DNA from 2 places in the Cronobacter universalis NCTC 9529 genome. Region 2 is predicted to be linked to the other one. Evidence: predicted binding sites of a transcription regulator. Region 2 holds the regulator's gene; the other holds the start of a gene.

Region 1 (7,982 bases), 1.5 Mb from region 2:
CTGCATCGGCAGGGCGGACTTCACGCGGTCAACGCGCCCTGGCTCGCCGCCGCTGGCGTGAATATCGGTATAGATCAGCCCCGGACGCACGCCGTTAACACGTATTCCCTGCGCGGCGACCTCCAGCGACAGCCCAATGGTGAGCGAATCCACCGCCCCTTTTGAGGCCGCGTAATCGACATATTCGCCGGGCGCGCCAAGCCGCGAGGCGGCAGACGACACATTGACAATCGCCCCGCCCTGCCCGCCGTGATGATGCGCCATGCGCTTCACGGCCTCCCGGCAGCACAGAAAGTAGCCCGTCACGTTGGTAGCCAACACTTTGTTAATGCGCTCCGCCGTCAGGTTCTCGGTCATGCACTGGGTAAACAGCACGCCCGCGTTATTCACCAGCGCGCAGAGCGGCTCGCCCCGCTCATCGACTGCCCTGAACATCGCCATGACTTGCCGCTCGTCGCTGATGTCGGCCTGAATGGCGAACGCGCGTCCGCCGCTCACCACGATGCGCTCAACAACTTCCTGCGCCGCCGCGGCGTTATGCAGATAATTGACCGCCACGGTGTAGCCCTGCGCGCCCAGCAGCAGCGCCGTCGCTTTGCCAATGCCGCGGCTCGCGCCGGTGATAAGTGCAACGGACATACTTCTCTCCTTTTTATCGTGTGGGATACAGAAAGCTTGCGGTACCTTACGCATCCGCGCGGCACAGGGATACTCTACCAATCAGGTAGTGCTGGCATAACAGCGTGCGGCACGGAATAAAAAAGGGCGCCGAAGCGCCCTCTGTGATGTGATTTTTTATGCCTGACGTTACTGGTATTCGCTCATCGGCACGCAGGAGCAGAACAGATTACGGTCGCCATAGACGTCATCAAGACGCTTCACGGTCGGCCAGTATTTATTCTCAAAGCCCGCCGGGAAGGCCGCCAGCTCGCGGCTGTAGGCGTGTTCCCACGCCTGCGCCAGTTCGCGCTGCACGTGCGGCGCGTTCACCAGCGGGTTGTCGTCCTGCGGCCATTCGCCCTGCGCCACGCGGTCGATTTCGCCACGAATAGCCAGCATCGCGTCGATAAAGCGGTCCAGTTCAACTTTGCCTTCCGATTCGGTCGGTTCAACCATCAGCGTGCCCGCCACCGGGAAGGACATGGTCGGCGCGTGGAAACCATAGTCGATAAGACGCTTGGCGATATCCAGCTCGCTGATACCGGTCATCTCTTTCAGCGGACGAATATCCAGAATGCATTCGTGCGCCACGCGGCCGTCTCGGCCGGTATAGAGCACCGGATAGGCGTCTTTCAGGCGGCTCGCGATGTAGTTCGCGTTGAGGATGGCCGTCTGGCTCGCTTTTTTCAGCCCCTGCGATCCCATCATGCGGATATACATCCAGCTTATCGGCAGAATCGACGCGCTGCCGAAAGGCGCCGCGGAAACCGCGCCCTGCGAGGTCAGCATGCCTTCAATCTGCACCACGCTGTGGCCCGGTACGAACGGCGCCAGGTGCGCTTTCACGCCAATCGGGCCCATGCCCGGACCGCCGCCGCCGTGCGGAATGCAGAACGTTTTATGCAGGTTAAGATGCGACACATCCGCGCCGATGTAGCCCGGCGAGGTGATGCCCACCTGGGCGTTCATGTTGGCGCCGTCGAGGTAAACCTGGCCGCCGTACTGATGCACGATGTCACACACTTCGCGGATGGTTTCTTCATACACTCCGTGGGTGGACGGGTAGGTGACCATGATGCAGGAGAGCTTATCGCCCGCCGTTTCGGCTTTGGCACGCAGATCGGCGAGATCGATATTGCCCTGCTTATCACAGGCGACCACCACCACCTGCATCCCCGCCATCTGCGCCGACGCCGGGTTAGTGCCGTGCGCGGAGCTCGGAATAAGGCAGATATCGCGATGGCCTTCGTTGCGACTCTCGTGATAATGGCGAATCGCCAGCAGGCCCGCGTATTCACCCTGCGCGCCGGAGTTCGGCTGCATGCACAGCGCGTCGTAGCCGGTCAGTTTCACCAGCCAGTCGGAGAGCTGGCTAATCATCTGCAGATACCCTTCCGCCTGATCCGCCGGACAGAACGGATGCAGCTCGGCGAATTCCGGCCAGGTGATCGGGATCATTTCCGCCGCCGCGTTAAGTTTCATGGTGCAGGAGCCAAGCGGGATCATCGCCTGATTCAGCGCCAGATCTTTACGCTCGAGGCTGTGCATATAGCGCATCATCTCGGTTTCGCTGTGGTAGCGATTAAAGACCGGATGCGTCAGGATCGCGTCATCGCGCAGCATCGCGGGCGGAATGGAGCGGCTGTCATGCGCCACGTCTTTATCCAGCGCGTCGATATCCACTGCCGCGTCGCCGCCCGTGACCACGCGCAGCAGCGCCTGCACATCGGCGCGGGTCGTGGTTTCATCAAGCGTAATGCCCACCGCGCCCGGAATATCGCTGCGCAGGTTGATTTCACTGGCCTGCGCGCGCGCCAGAACAGTGGCTTTATCCGCCACCTCGACGCACAGGGTGTCGAACCAGGTCGCGTGACGCAGCTTCAGTCCTTTCTGTTGCAGGCCCGCCGCCAGAATATCGGCGAAACGGTGAATGCGGCTGGCGATACGCTTCAACCCTGCCGGGCCGTGGAACACGGCGTAGAGGCTCGCGATATTGGCCAGCAGCACCTGGGAGGTACAGATGTTGGAGTTCGCTTTCTCGCGGCGAATGTGCTGCTCGCGGGTCTGCATCGCCATACGCAGCGCGGTGCGCCCGGCGGCGTCTTTCGACACGCCGATAATGCGCCCCGGCATAGAGCGTTTAAATTCATCGCTGGCGGCAAAGAACGCGGCGTGCGGGCCGCCATAGCCCATCGGGACGCCAAAACGCTGGGCGGAGCCGAAGACGATATCCGCGCCCTGTTTGCCAGGCGCGGTCAGGAGCACCAGCGCCATAAAATCGGCCGCCACGCTCACAATCACTTTGCGGGATTTCAGCTCGCTAATCAGTTCGCGATAGTCATGCACCTCACCGGTGGTGCCGACCTGCTGCAACAGCACGCCGAACAGATCCTGATGATCGAGCGCCTTTGGCGCGTCATCGACGATCACCTCAAAGCCGAACGTTTCGGCGCGGGTGCGGACCACATCCAGCGTCTGCGGATGCACATCCGCGGCCACGAAGAAACGATTGGCGTTTTTCAGTTTGCTGACGCGTTTGGCCATCGCCATGGCTTCCGCCGCCGCGGTGGCTTCATCGAGCAGCGAGGCGGAGGCGATATCGAGCCCCGTCAGATCCAGCGTCACCTGCTGGAAGTTCAAAAGCGCTTCCAGACGCCCCTGTGACACCTCCGGCTGATACGGCGTATAGGCCGTGTACCAGCCCGGATTCTCCAGCATATTGCGCAGGATCACCGGCGGCGTGTGCACCGCGGTGTAACCCATGCCGATATAGTTTTTAAAGCGCTTGTTGCGCCCGGCGATAGCTTTGAGCTCCGCCAGCGCGGCGAATTCGGTGGCGGCGTCGCCGACGTCGGGCGGCGTCGCAAGCTGGATATCCGCAGGAACGATTTGCGAAATCAGCGCATCCAGCGAGTCCGCGCCAACGGTGCGCAGCATCTCCTGCTGCTGGTCAACACCCGGTCCGATATGGCGCTCGATAAAAGCGTCGCGATTTTCCAGGTGGCTCAGGGTCTGGGTCATGGGCGATATTTCCTGAAACGTGCAGTGAGGCAAATAAATGCGATGGTCAGTCGTGCTCCCGGCGGGAGCGGCGCGGGCGTAAGCGGCGCCCGCGCGTGCCCCTGTCGTTACGCAGGGGCGAGGTCCCGTGAATTACTCGTCTTCTAACAGCGCTTCATACGCGCTGGCATCCAGCAGCGCGGCCACTTCGGCCTCATCGCTGGCTTTGATTTTGAAGATCCAGCCCTGGCCGTAAGGCTCGCTGTTAACCAGTTCCGGCGAATCGCTCAGCGCGTCGTTGACGGCCACGATCTCGCCGCTGACCGGCGCGTAGATGTCGGAGGCGGCTTTTACGGACTCCGCGACGGCGCAATCATCGCCCGCGTTAACCGTCGTGCCCACATCCGGCAGATCGACAAACACCATGTCGCCCAGCAGCTCCTGCGCGTGCTCGGTGATCCCGACGGTGTAAGTGCCGTCAGCTTCTTTACGCAGCCATTCGTGTTCTTTGCTGTATTTCAGTTCGTTTGGCACATTGCTCATTGCTTCTCTCCTGATAACAAAACTTACTGCGTGACCGGCTTACCGGCGCGCACGAAAATGGGTTTAGTAACTTTCACGGGCATTTCGCGATTGCGGATCTGCACAATGGCAGTATCGCCGATACCCGCGGGAACGCGAGCCAGCGCTATGCTGTAGCCGAGCGTCGGCGAGAAGGTGCCGCTGGTGATAATGCCTTCGCGGGCGTTGCCTTGGTCATCGGTGAAACGCACCGGCAGTTCGCCGCGCAGTACGCCTTTTTCCGTCATCACCAGGCCAACCAGCTGTTCGGTGCCGTTCTCACGCTGGGCTTCCAGCGCGTCGCGGCCGATAAACGCGCGGTCTTCCGGCTGCCAGGCGATCGTCCAGCCCATATTGGCGGCGAGCGGCGAGACGCCCTCGTCCATCTCCTGGCCGTAAAGGTTCATGCCCGCCTCAAGGCGCAGCGTATCGCGCGCGCCAAGGCCGCACGGTTTGACGCCCGCTTCCACCAGCTGGCTCCAGAATCCGGCCGCTTTTTCATTCGGCATCGCGATTTCATAGCCCGCTTCGCCGGTGTAGCCGGTGGTGGCGATAAACAGGTCATCCGCCTGCACGCCGAAGAAAGGCTTCATGCCGTCTGTGGCTTTACGCTGCGCGTCGTTAAACAGCGTGGCGGCTTTCGCCTTCGCGTTCGGCCCCTGGACGGCGATAAGGGAGAGATCGTCGCGCACGGTCACGGAAACGCCATACGGTTCGGCGTGCTCGTTGATCCAGGCGAGATCTTTTTCACGGGTGGCGGAGTTTACGACCAGGCGGAAATAGTCTTCGGTCATGAAATAGACAATCAGATCATCAATCACGCCGCCGGAGGCGTTGAGCATGCCGGTATAGAGCGCTTTGCCCGGCTGGGTGAGTTTTGCCACATCGTTCGCCAGCAGGTAGCGCAGGAATTCGCGGGTACGCGCGCCGCGCAGGTCGACAATGGTCATATGGGAGACATCAAACATCCCCGCGTCGTTACGCACCGCATGGTGTTCATCAATCTGCGAGCCGTAATGCAGCGGCATCATCCAGCCGTGGAAATCCACCATGCGCGCGCCGCAGAGGTTGTGCTGTTCATACAACGGGGTTTGTTGAGCCATCTTTTCCTCATCCTGTCAGCCGGGTTGGTGTGGGTTTCAGACGGCGCAACGCCCTGCATGAAACCCGGCGCCGGCGCCGATCCCGGCGGCGACGCAAACGTTAACTTGCGTCTGAACTTATCACCGAACGAGGGCGTAAACCATAAGGCTGGCGGGGCCATCAGATTAGCTTATGGCCTGAAATCGTTTTTCACCCTGCAGCACGAAAAACTACCTGAAAGGTTTCAGGCACGGCCAAAACGCTAACGCTTTGCCGTGTTTTCAAAATAAGCGTGCAGAAATCGCTGTTTTGAGGGGAAATTCATGAAAGTGAAAATTTCGACAGATTAAAAAAACTAATTCGAAAAAGAGGGTGAAATTAGAATATTTCAAACGGGGAGCGACTTCTCTTTCCGGGGGCCGGAAAGAGAAGTGTGACGCAGTTAACGCAACCACTCCGGCAGATCGTTAAGCCCCATCGCCTGGCGAATCAGCTGCGGTTTAACACCCGGCAGTTTATCGGCAAGCGTTAAGCCCAGATCGCGCAGCAGTTTTTTCGCAGGATTCGAGCCGGAGAAAAGCTCGCGGAAGCCCTGCATGCCCGCCAGCATCATCGCGGCGGCATGCTTGCGGCCGCGCTCGTAGCGGCGCAGATAAAGGTGCTGCCCGATATCTTTGCCCTGCTGATGCAGACGGCGCAGTTCGCTTATCAGCTCGGCGGCATCCATAAAGCCGAGGTTAACGCCCTGCCCGGCCAGCGGATGGATGGTATGCGCCGCGTCGCCGACCAGCGCCAGACGGTGCGCGGCGAACTGGCGCGCGTAACGCCCGGTGAGCGGAAAGACATGGCGCTCGCTCTCAAGCGCGCATAAGCCGAGGCGATTATCGAACGCCACGCAGAGCGCCTGATTAAACGCCGAGACCGGCGCCTGCTGCATCCGGTCGGCTTCCTGAGGGGAAAGCGACCAGACGATGGAACAGAGATGCGGGTCGCTGAGCGGCAGAAACGCCAGAATACCGTCGCCGTGGAACACCTGGCGCGCCATGCCGCCATGCGGCTCTTCGGTGCGGATCGTGGCGACCAGCGCATGATGCTGGTAATCCCAGGACGTCAGCGGAATTTCCGCTTTCGCGCGCAGCCAGGAGTTGGCACCATCAGCGCCGATAACCAGACGCGCCGTCAACATGTTGCCGTCTTCAAGCGTAAGGAAAGCTTCGTTTTCGCCCCACGCGACCTGTTGCAGCGTCGCGGGCGCCATCAGCGTCACCGATTTGCACTGCTGCGCTTTTTGCCACAGCGCGTAGTGGATCGCCTGGTTTTCAATAATGTGCCCGAGATGGCTGAAGCCAAACGACGCGTCATCAAACGCGATGCGCCCGAAACTGTCTTTCTCCCAGACTTCCATGCCGTGATAGGCGGTGGCGCGCTGGCGAAGAATGGCGTCCCAGACATCAAGCTTTTTGAGCAACGCTTCGCTGGCGGCGTTAATCGCCGACACCCGCAGCGCCGGCGGCGCGCTCGCCTCCAGCGGTTCCGGCGCGCGCTGCTCCAGCACCGCGACGCGCAGCCCGCTGCCTTCCAGCCCGCAGGCTACCGCCAGCCCGACCATGCCGCCGCCGACAATCGCTACATCTACACTTTGCACATTCGACTCCTTAGCGCGGCACCCAACCAAGGGTGCGTCTGGCCAGCGCGTCACGCGCCGGGGTAAATAGATCCATTGCCATCAGGCCAAGGTTGCGCCCGACCACCAGCGGCGACCAGCGGTTGGCGAAAAGCTGCACCAGCCCGTCGGTCACGCCGATCGTCGCGGCTTTATCCTGCTCGCGGCGCTGTTGATACGCGCCAAGCACCGGATACGCGCCGATATCTTCGCCGCGCGCGAAAGCCTGCGCCAGCGTCTCGGCGAGCGTCATCACATCGCGCAGCCCAAGGTTAAACCCCTGCCCTGCGATCGGGTGCAGCGTCTGGGCGGCGTTGCCGACCAGCGCCGTGCGGTGAGAAATCACCCGCGAGGCGAGACTTAACGCGAGCGGATAACCGCTACGCGCGCCCGCGTGCGTAATACGCCCCAGCCGCCAGCCAAAGGCGGTCTGGAGTTCGCGGCAGAAGCGATCGTCGCTCCAGCCCAGCACCTCAGCCTGTTTATCGAGAGGATGGCACCAGACGAGCGAACTGCGACCGCCCGACATCGGCAGCAGCGCCAGCGGGCCGTGTTCGGTAAAACGCTCGAACGCACGGCCCTGATGCGGCAGCGCCGTCGCGACATTCGCAATGATTGCCGCCTGATGATAAGGCTGCTGACGCCACTCGATGCCGCACTGCGCACCAATGGACGAGCGCGAACCATCGGCCGCTACCAGCAGTTGCCCTTCCAGCGTCTCGCCGTTATCAAGCTGTACGCTGACTGCCTCGTCACGGCGCGTAATGGCCGTCACGCGCGCGGGGCAGTGCAGATGCACGCCCGGCGCTTTACGCAGCAGGCTGAAAAGCCGCTGACCGGCGTCGTGCAGCTCCACGACATTCCCCAGCGCCTGCGTCTGGTAATCGCGCGCGTTCAGCGTCACAAAACCGGCGTGGCCGCGGTCGCTGACGTGAACGGTGGTGATAGGCGTCGCGCAGGGCGCGAGCGCCTGCCAGACGCCGACGCGCGCCAGCTCGCGGCAGGTGCCGTCGGC
Region 2 (7,982 bases):
AACGAAGACCAAAACGGCGAAAACCGCCAGCGAGAAGCGAAACACCACCGCAAAACGCACCAGTAAGACCACCTCTTCCGTCAGTAAAACCGCTTCCCGCCGCGCTTCCGCCACCTCCGTTAAACAGGCCAGCAGCCGCCTGAGCGCGCAGACCTGTAGCAAAACGCGTAAAAATCGCAAAACCAAATGCGTCAGCGGGCCGCTGACTATCGCGGATGCCCACAAAGCGCGCGTGAAGAAAGCCCAGACGACCGCCATGAACAAGCTGATGAACCAGATCGGCAAGCCGTATCACTGGGGCGGCGCTTCGCCTCGCACCGGTTTCGACTGCAGCGGCCTCGTCTGGTATGCGTATAAAGATCTGGTGAAATTCCGCATTCCGCGCACCGCCAACGAAATGTATCACCTGCGCGACGCCGCGCCGGTTAACCGTGGCGAGCTGGAAAGCGGCGATCTGGTGTTCTTCCGCACCCAGGGCCGCGGCACTGCCGATCACGTCGGCGTCTATGTCGGCAACGGCAAGTTTATTCAGTCGCCGCGTAGCGGTCAGGAAATCCAGATAACGTCGCTGAGCGAAGATTACTGGCAGCGTCATTATGTCGGCGCGCGCCGGGTGATGACGCCGCGCACCATTCGCTAATCGGTTTATTCACATCAAAAAAAACGGAGAAGGTTACCCTTCTCCGTTTTCTTTTTTACGCCAGCAGACGTTATTCAGCGCTGCACGCCGTTTGCGCCTCGCGACGGCTGGAAAGCAGCACCAGCAGCAGGCCAAGTGCGGCAATCAGCGCGCCCATCACCGGCACCACGCTATAGCCGAAGCCGGCGTGAATGACCGCGCCGCCTGCCGCCGCGCCAAGCGCGTTGCCAAGGTTAAACGCCCCGATATTGACCGATGACGACAGGCCCGGCGCTTCGCTGGCGACGCGCATCACGCGCATCTGCAGCGGCGGCACCACGGCGAACGTCGCCGCCCCCCAAACCACCATACTCACTGCCGCGCCGATCTCCGTTTTCGCAAGCCACGGGATCGCCGCCATAATGACGATAAGCAGCATCAGGAAGCCTTTCAGTGTGCCGCTCACCGAGCGGTCCGCCAGGCGGCCGCCCAGATAGTTGCCGATGGAAAAACCGACGCCAATCAGCACCAGCATGGCGGTGACGAACGCCGCGCTGGCGTCAGTAATATGATGCAGAACAGGCGCGATATAGGTATAGAGCGTAAACATCGCGCCCGCGCCGAGCACCGTGGTCAGCAACGCGCTGACTACCTGCGGACGCATCAGCACCGCCAGTTCGCTTTTCACATCCGGACGCTCGCCGCTGCCGCCTTTCGGCAGGGAGAACCAGAGGCTCGCCATCGCCACCAGCCCAAGACCGGCGGTCGCCAGAAACGACATTCGCCAGCCGATGGTTTCGCCAAGCCAGGTCGCCGCCGGCACGCCGCCGATATTGGCGATGGTCAGGCCCATAAACATCGTCGCGACGGCGCTCGCCTGTTTATGCTTCGGCACCACGCTTGCCGCAACGACTGAGCCGAGCCCGAAGAACGCCCCGTGGTTAAGGCTGGTGAGAATACGCGAGGCCATCAGCGTCATGTAATCCGGCGCCAGCGCCGAGAGCACATTGCCGAGCGTAAAAATCGCCATCAGGAAAATCAGCGCGCTGCGTCGCGCGCGGTGCGACAGCAAAAGCGTCATCAGCGGCGCCCCCACCATCACGCCAACCGCGTAGGCGCTGATCAGCATACCGGCGGCCGGAATCGAGACGTTGACGCCGTTGGCTATTACCGGCAACAGCCCCATCGGGGAAAACTCGGTCGTGCCAATGCCAAAAGCACCAATAGCCAGTGCCAGTAACGGGAAGTTGACTTTCATTCATTGCTCCAGAAATTTTACAACAGCGCCGGAGATGCCCGACGTTACAGCAGGATGCAGAGAGGATGGCAGTTTCAGTCAGAAAAGATAAGTGACAAAAACAGCAAAATATTATTGCACGGGTGTTAAAAAACACGCGCAAATTGTTATTAGCGAATCATAAGGGAAAAGCGTGAAAAAGAAAGGAAACGGCGGGCGAAAGGCGCTTAAGCGCAGGAATGGTATAAGAAAGCGGGAGAACGGGGACGCGCTCCCGCCTGGCGCTTAATGCAGGATGGCGGTAAAAGCGCCCGCCACAATCAGGCCCAGTACAACAAGCGTAGTGACCAGCGAAAATTTCAGATCGGTACTCATGGTATTCTCCTTAAAGACCCCATAAAAATCAGGTAGTGCGCATTTTTGCATAAACGGGCCGAAAAATCCTGCGACATTTAACCAGATATGCGTTTTCCCTCTTCCCCTTTCGGGAAAGATAAGCCAAAATTCGTCGCTACTTTATTCGGTACCGGCCATCGACCCCTCCTCACGATAAATGTCGCGTTTCCCGGCATGCCGCACGTCCCCTCGTGGCACACAGGGGTGTGTACAGGCAAACGATTAACCCGTGATTTTGCAGGGCTCAGCCAGGGGTCTGGAGTGATTATTAATGGCAACAATTAAAGACGTCGCGAAGCGAGCCAACGTTTCCACAACAACAGTCTCACATGTAATTAACAAAACCCGTTTTGTGGCGGAAGAGACGCGCAACGCGGTATGGGCGGCTATCAAAGAATTACACTATTCGCCAAGCGCCGTGGCGCGCAGCCTGAAGGTGAACCATACCAAGTCTATCGGGCTGCTGGCGACCAGTAGCGAAGCGCCCTATTTCGCCGAAATCATCGAAGCGGTTGAGAACAGCTGCTTTGCGAAAGGCTATACGTTGATCCTCGGCAACGCGCATAACAATCTGGAAAAGCAGCGCGCGTACCTGTCGATGATGGCGCAAAAGCGCGTCGACGGCCTGCTGGTGATGTGTTCGGAATACCCGGAGCCGCTACTCGCCACGCTCGAAGAGTACCGTCATATCCCGATGGTGGTGATGGACTGGGGCGAAGCGAAAGCGGATTTCACCGACTCGGTTATCGATAACGCGTTTCAGGGCGGTTATCTCGCCGGGCGTTACCTTATCGAGCGCGGCCATCGCGATATCGGCGTTATTCCGGGGCAGCTTGAGCGCAACACCGGCGTCGGGCGTTTTTCCGGCTTTATGAAAGCGCTGGAAGAAGCGGCCATCAAAGTGCCGGAAAACTGGATCGTGCAGGGCGATTTCGAGCCGGAATCCGGTTATCGCGCCATGCAGCAGATCCTCTCGCAGCCGCAGCGCCCCACCGCCATCTTCTGCGGCGGCGATATTATGGCGATGGGCGCTATCTGCGCCGCGGATGAGATGGGTCTGCGCGTGCCGCAGGATATTTCGATTATCGGCTACGACAACGTGCGTAACGCCCGCTTCTTCAGCCCGGCGCTGACGACGATCCATCAGCCGAAGGAGACGCTGGGCCAGACCGCGTTCAATATGCTGCTCGACCGCATCGTCAACAAGCGCGAAGAGTCGCAGACCATCGAGGTGCATCCGCGCCTGATCGAACGCCGCTCGGTGGCGGACGGCCCGTTCCGCGACTATCGCCGTTAATCCCCTCCGGGAGCCGTATTACTGCGGCTCCCGCAGCCACTCCTTGTTCAGCGTTTCACTGTCCCCCAGATAATCGAGCAGCCAGCGCAGCGCGGGCGAGGCATCGCTTTGTCGCCACGTCAGGCAGCAGGCGGCGTCCGGGAACGGGTTTTCCAGCGTCAGCGCATGCCACTCCCCGCTATCGAGCCACGGCTTCGCGAAGTGCGTCGGCACCATGCCGATACAGAGCCCTTCGCTCAGCGCATCGGCGGCGCAGTGCCAGTCCGGCACCACCACGCGCCGCTGGTTATCCAGCAGCCAGGTGATGCGTTTGGGCAGCGATCGCGAGGTGTCTTCCAGCACCAGCGACGGGTAATCGCGCAGCCTGTCGTCGCTGAGCGCGCCGTCGCGCTGCGCCAGCGGGTGATGATGCGCCACCACGCAGCGCCAGCTCAGCATGCCCATATCGCGAAACGCGAAGCGCCCGCCGACCGGGATCGCCTGTGTCGCGCCGATGGCGAGTTCCACGCGCCCGTCCGCCAGCGCGTCCCAGACGCCGTTAAACACCTCCTGCGACACCTGCAATTCGACATCGGAAAAGTGCCGGTAGAAATCGAGCACCAGACGGCGGGTGCGTTCCGGACGCACGATGTTGTCCACCGCGATGGAGAGCTGTCCTCGCCAGCCGTTGGCGATCTGCTGGCACTGCTGACGGGTGATCATCATTTTTTTGATGACAGAACGCCCCTCGCGCAAAAACCAGGCGCCCGCGGGCGTCAGGACCACATCGCGATGGCGGCGCTCGAAGAGCGACACCGCAAGCCACTCCTCCAGCTGGCGCACCGTATAGCTGACGGCAGAAGGCACGCGGTGCAGTTCCGCCGCCGCCGCGGTGAAGCTGCCGGTGCGCGCCACGGCGTCGACGACTTCCAGAGAATATTCAGACCACATTTTCTGCCTGCAAAATTTTTGAATGGAAACGGCAAATATTAGCGTTTCACAAGCGGGTTTGCACTCCGTACACTCCGGGCTCTTTCGCGTATTAAGAAGTGAGTCAATGTGATGCGACCTGATAAAGGATTTCTTTGCTGGCTGGCCGGGCTGAGCGTGCTCGGCTTTCTGGCGACGGATATGTACCTGCCCGCGTTCGCCGTCATCGAGGCGGATTTACACACGGCGCCCTCGGCTATCAGCGCCTCGCTGAGCCTGTTCCTGGCGGGATTCGCGCTGGCGCAGCTGGCCTGGGGACCGCTCTCTGACCGTTTTGGCCGCCGTCCGGTACTGCTGGCGGGGCTGGGGATTTTCGCGCTTGCCTGCCTTGGCACCGTCTGGGTAGAGACCGCAGGCGCGCTGCTGGCGCTGCGTTTTCTTCAGGCCGTGGGCGTCTGCTCCGCCGCAGTGAGCTGGCAGGCGCTGGTGACCGACCGCTACCCGGCGCAGCAGGCGCGCCGTATCTTCGCGACCATCATGCCGCTGGTGGGCCTCTCTCCGGCGCTGGCGCCGCTGCTCGGCAGCTGGATCCTGAATCACTTTTCGTGGCAGGCGATTTTTGTAGTGTTGTTTGCCATCACGGTACTGCTGATGATCCCGGCGCTGCGCCTGCCTTCCGGCGCGCCGCAAGGCAATAAAGGCGGCGAACCGCTGAGCTTTATGATGCTGCTGCGCTCGCGCGTCTACAGCGGCAATGTGTTGATTTATGCCGCCTGCTCCGCCAGCTTTTTCGCCTGGCTCACCGGCTCGCCGTTTATCCTGCATGAGATGGGCTACAGCCCGGCGGTGACAGGACTGAGCTATGTGCCGCAAACCATCGCGTTCCTCATTGGCGGTTACGGCTGCCGTAGCGCGCTGCAAAAATGGCAGGGCGAAACCCTGCTGCCGTGGCTGCTGGCAGGCTTCGCGCTGAGCGTTATCGCCACCTGGCTTGTGGGATTAAGCGAGACGGTTACGCTCACCACGCTGCTTATCCCCTTCTGTCTGATGGCGATGGTGAACGGCGCAATTTATCCGATCGTGGTCGCCGCCGCGCTGCTGCCGTTCCCGCAGGCCACCGGACGCGCCGCCGCGCTGCAAAACACGCTCCAGCTGGGGCTCTGTTTTGTGGCAAGCCTGGCGGTGTCATGGCTGGTCGCCACCCCGCTGCTGTCGACCACCAGCGTCATGCTGGCGACCGTACTGCTGGCCGGTCTTGGCTTCCTGCTGCGCGGGCGTCGTCGGGTCACAGCGTCATCAGCCGCGTGATAATATGAAATTTTTGTGATTAGCTTGCTAACGGTCAATGGTTGAATCATCGTAAAGCGAGGCCTATACTGGTTCGCGGCTCTACGATAATTAGCATAAATATTATGTAGTAACGGGAGCCGCTGGCTCCCGTTTTTATTTTGAATGACATTTCTGGCAAGGGTCATCTCCCTTCCTCTGTTCTACGTCGGATATCAGGCTCGCGGACCTTTCCGTGATATTTCTCACATACCGAAAATTGCGACTACGCTGTTTGAAGGTTCTGATCACATCAGTGATGGAGAAGCTATGAGTTCATCGTGTATAGAAGAAGTCAGCATACCGGACAACCACTGGTATCGCATCGCAACTGAACTGCTCAGCCGGGCCGGGATCGCCGTTAACGGCAGCGCCCCTTCCGACATTCAGGTGAAAAATCCTGACTTTTTTAAACGTGTGTTACAGGAAGGCTCTCTCGGTCTTGGCGAAAGCTATATGGACGGCTGGTGGGAGTGCGAGCGTCTCGATCTCTTCTTCACCAAAGTGCTGCGCGCAGGGCTTGAAGACCAGCTGCCGCACCATCTGAAAGACACGCTGCGCATTCTCGGCGCCCGTCTGTTTAATCTGCAGTCGAAAAAGCGCGCCTGGATTGTCGGCAAAGAGCATTACGATCTCGGCAACGATCTCTTCAGCCGGATGCTCGACCCGTATATGCAGTACTCCTGCGGCTACTGGAAAGAGGCCGATAACCTTGAGGACGCCCAGCAGGCGAAGTTAAAACTTATCTGCGAAAAGCTTCAGCTTAAGCCCGGCATGACGCTGCTGGATATCGGCTGCGGCTGGGGCGGTCTGGCAGCATATGCCGCGCGGCATTATGGCGTGTCGGTCACTGGCGTGACCATTTCCGCCGAGCAGCGGAAAATGGCGCAGGAACGCTGCGAGGGGCTGGACGTCACCATTCTCTTGCAGGATTACCGCGATCTCGATTCCCAGTTTGACCGCATCGTGTCGGTGGGCATGTTCGAACATGTCGGGCCGAAAAACTACGCCACCTATTTTGATGTTGCCGACCGCAATCTCAAACCTGACGGGCTTTTCCTGCTGCATACCATCGGCTCGCGGAAAACGGATAACAACGTCGATCCGTGGATCGACAAGTACATCTTCCCGAACGGCTGCCTGCCGTCGGCGCGCCAGATTGCGGCCGCCAGCGAGCCGCACTTCGTGATGGAAGACTGGCATAACTTTGGCGCGGACTACGATAAAACGCTGATGGCCTGGTATGCGCGTTTTCTCTCGGCCTGGCCGGAAATTGCTGATAACTACTCCGAGCGGTTTAAACGTATGTTTACCTATTATCTCAACGCCTGCGCGGGCGCATTTCGCGCGCGGGATATCCAGCTGTGGCAGGTGGTTTTTAGCCGCGGCGTGGAAAACGGCCTGCGCGTCGCCCGTTAAGCGTTCACCCCGGCGCACGCCGGGGCGTTTTTACCACTTTCTCTTCCCTGCTTTGTGACGCTTCTCACGCTTTCACGACGTTTCCTTCCATAAAAGTGATCCCGGCGACAAACAGGCGACAGACGCATGGAAACCGGTTTCCATTTTGTTTCAAACTGAGCGCAGTTCTCCCCCTGCCTGATAAAGGAAACACGTCATGAGTCTGTACCAGAGTATGGTCCATGTTATTGAAAACAAAATTACGCCGCTGGCGGGCGCGATGGGCTCGCAGCGTCATGTGGTGGCTATCAGGGACGGTTTCCTGGCCGCCCTGCCGTTTATGATCATCGGCTCGTTTCTGCTGGTTTTTATCTTTCCGCCCTTCTCGCCGGATACGCAAATCGGCTTTTGCCGCGCGTGGCTTGATATCTCGCTGAAATACCGTGAACAGCTGATGCTGCCGTTTAACCTCAGCATGGGCGTGATGACCTTTTTTATCTCGGTCGGGATTGGCGCAAGCCTCGGCAAGCACTATCAGCTTGATCCGATCATGACCGGCCTGCTGGCGTTTATGGCGTTTCTGCTGGTGGCGGCGCCTTATAAAGACGGGCAGATCTCCACGCAATATTTCTCAGGCCAGGGCATTTTCACCGCGCTTATCACGGCGATATACGCGAGCGAAATGTATGCCTTCCTGAAACGCCACAATATTACTATCCGCCTGCCGAAAGAGGTGCCGACCGGCGTCGCGCGCTCGTTTGAGATTTTGATCCCGGTGGTGGTGATTGTCTTCACGCTCC

Evidence for each region. The regulator PurR, encoded in region 2, represses purine synthesis genes. The targets are predictions, from matches to a motif close to CANGCAAACGTTTGCNTG.
Region 1: gcvT (glycine cleavage system aminomethyltransferase GcvT) is a predicted target of PurR. The motif match lies at 5,415-5,432, and genes of this name have one in related genera.

Annotation. Positions count from the first base shown of each region.
Region 1 is NZ_CP012257.1:3,465,129-3,473,110, forward strand. It holds gene AFK65_RS15925 (SDR family oxidoreductase) at 1-639, opposite strand, end outside; gene gcvP (aminomethyl-transferring glycine dehydrogenase) at 808-3,681, opposite strand; gene gcvH (glycine cleavage system protein GcvH) at 3,814-4,203, opposite strand; gene gcvT (glycine cleavage system aminomethyltransferase GcvT) at 4,227-5,324, opposite strand; gene ubiI (FAD-dependent 2-octaprenylphenol hydroxylase) at 5,747-6,949, opposite strand; gene ubiH (2-octaprenyl-6-methoxyphenyl hydroxylase) at 6,960-7,982, opposite strand, start outside.
Region 2 is NZ_CP012257.1:1,947,174-1,955,155, reverse strand. It holds gene AFK65_RS08920 (C40 family peptidase) at 1-640, shown strand, start outside; gene AFK65_RS08915 (MFS transporter) at 711-1,877, opposite strand; gene cydH (cytochrome bd-I oxidase subunit CydH) at 2,142-2,231, opposite strand; gene purR (HTH-type transcriptional repressor PurR) at 2,524-3,549, shown strand; gene punR (DNA-binding transcriptional activator PunR) at 3,568-4,479, opposite strand; gene punC (purine nucleoside transporter PunC) at 4,591-5,766, shown strand; gene cfa (cyclopropane fatty acyl phospholipid synthase) at 6,055-7,203, shown strand; gene AFK65_RS08890 (PTS sugar transporter subunit IIC) at 7,400-7,982, shown strand, end outside.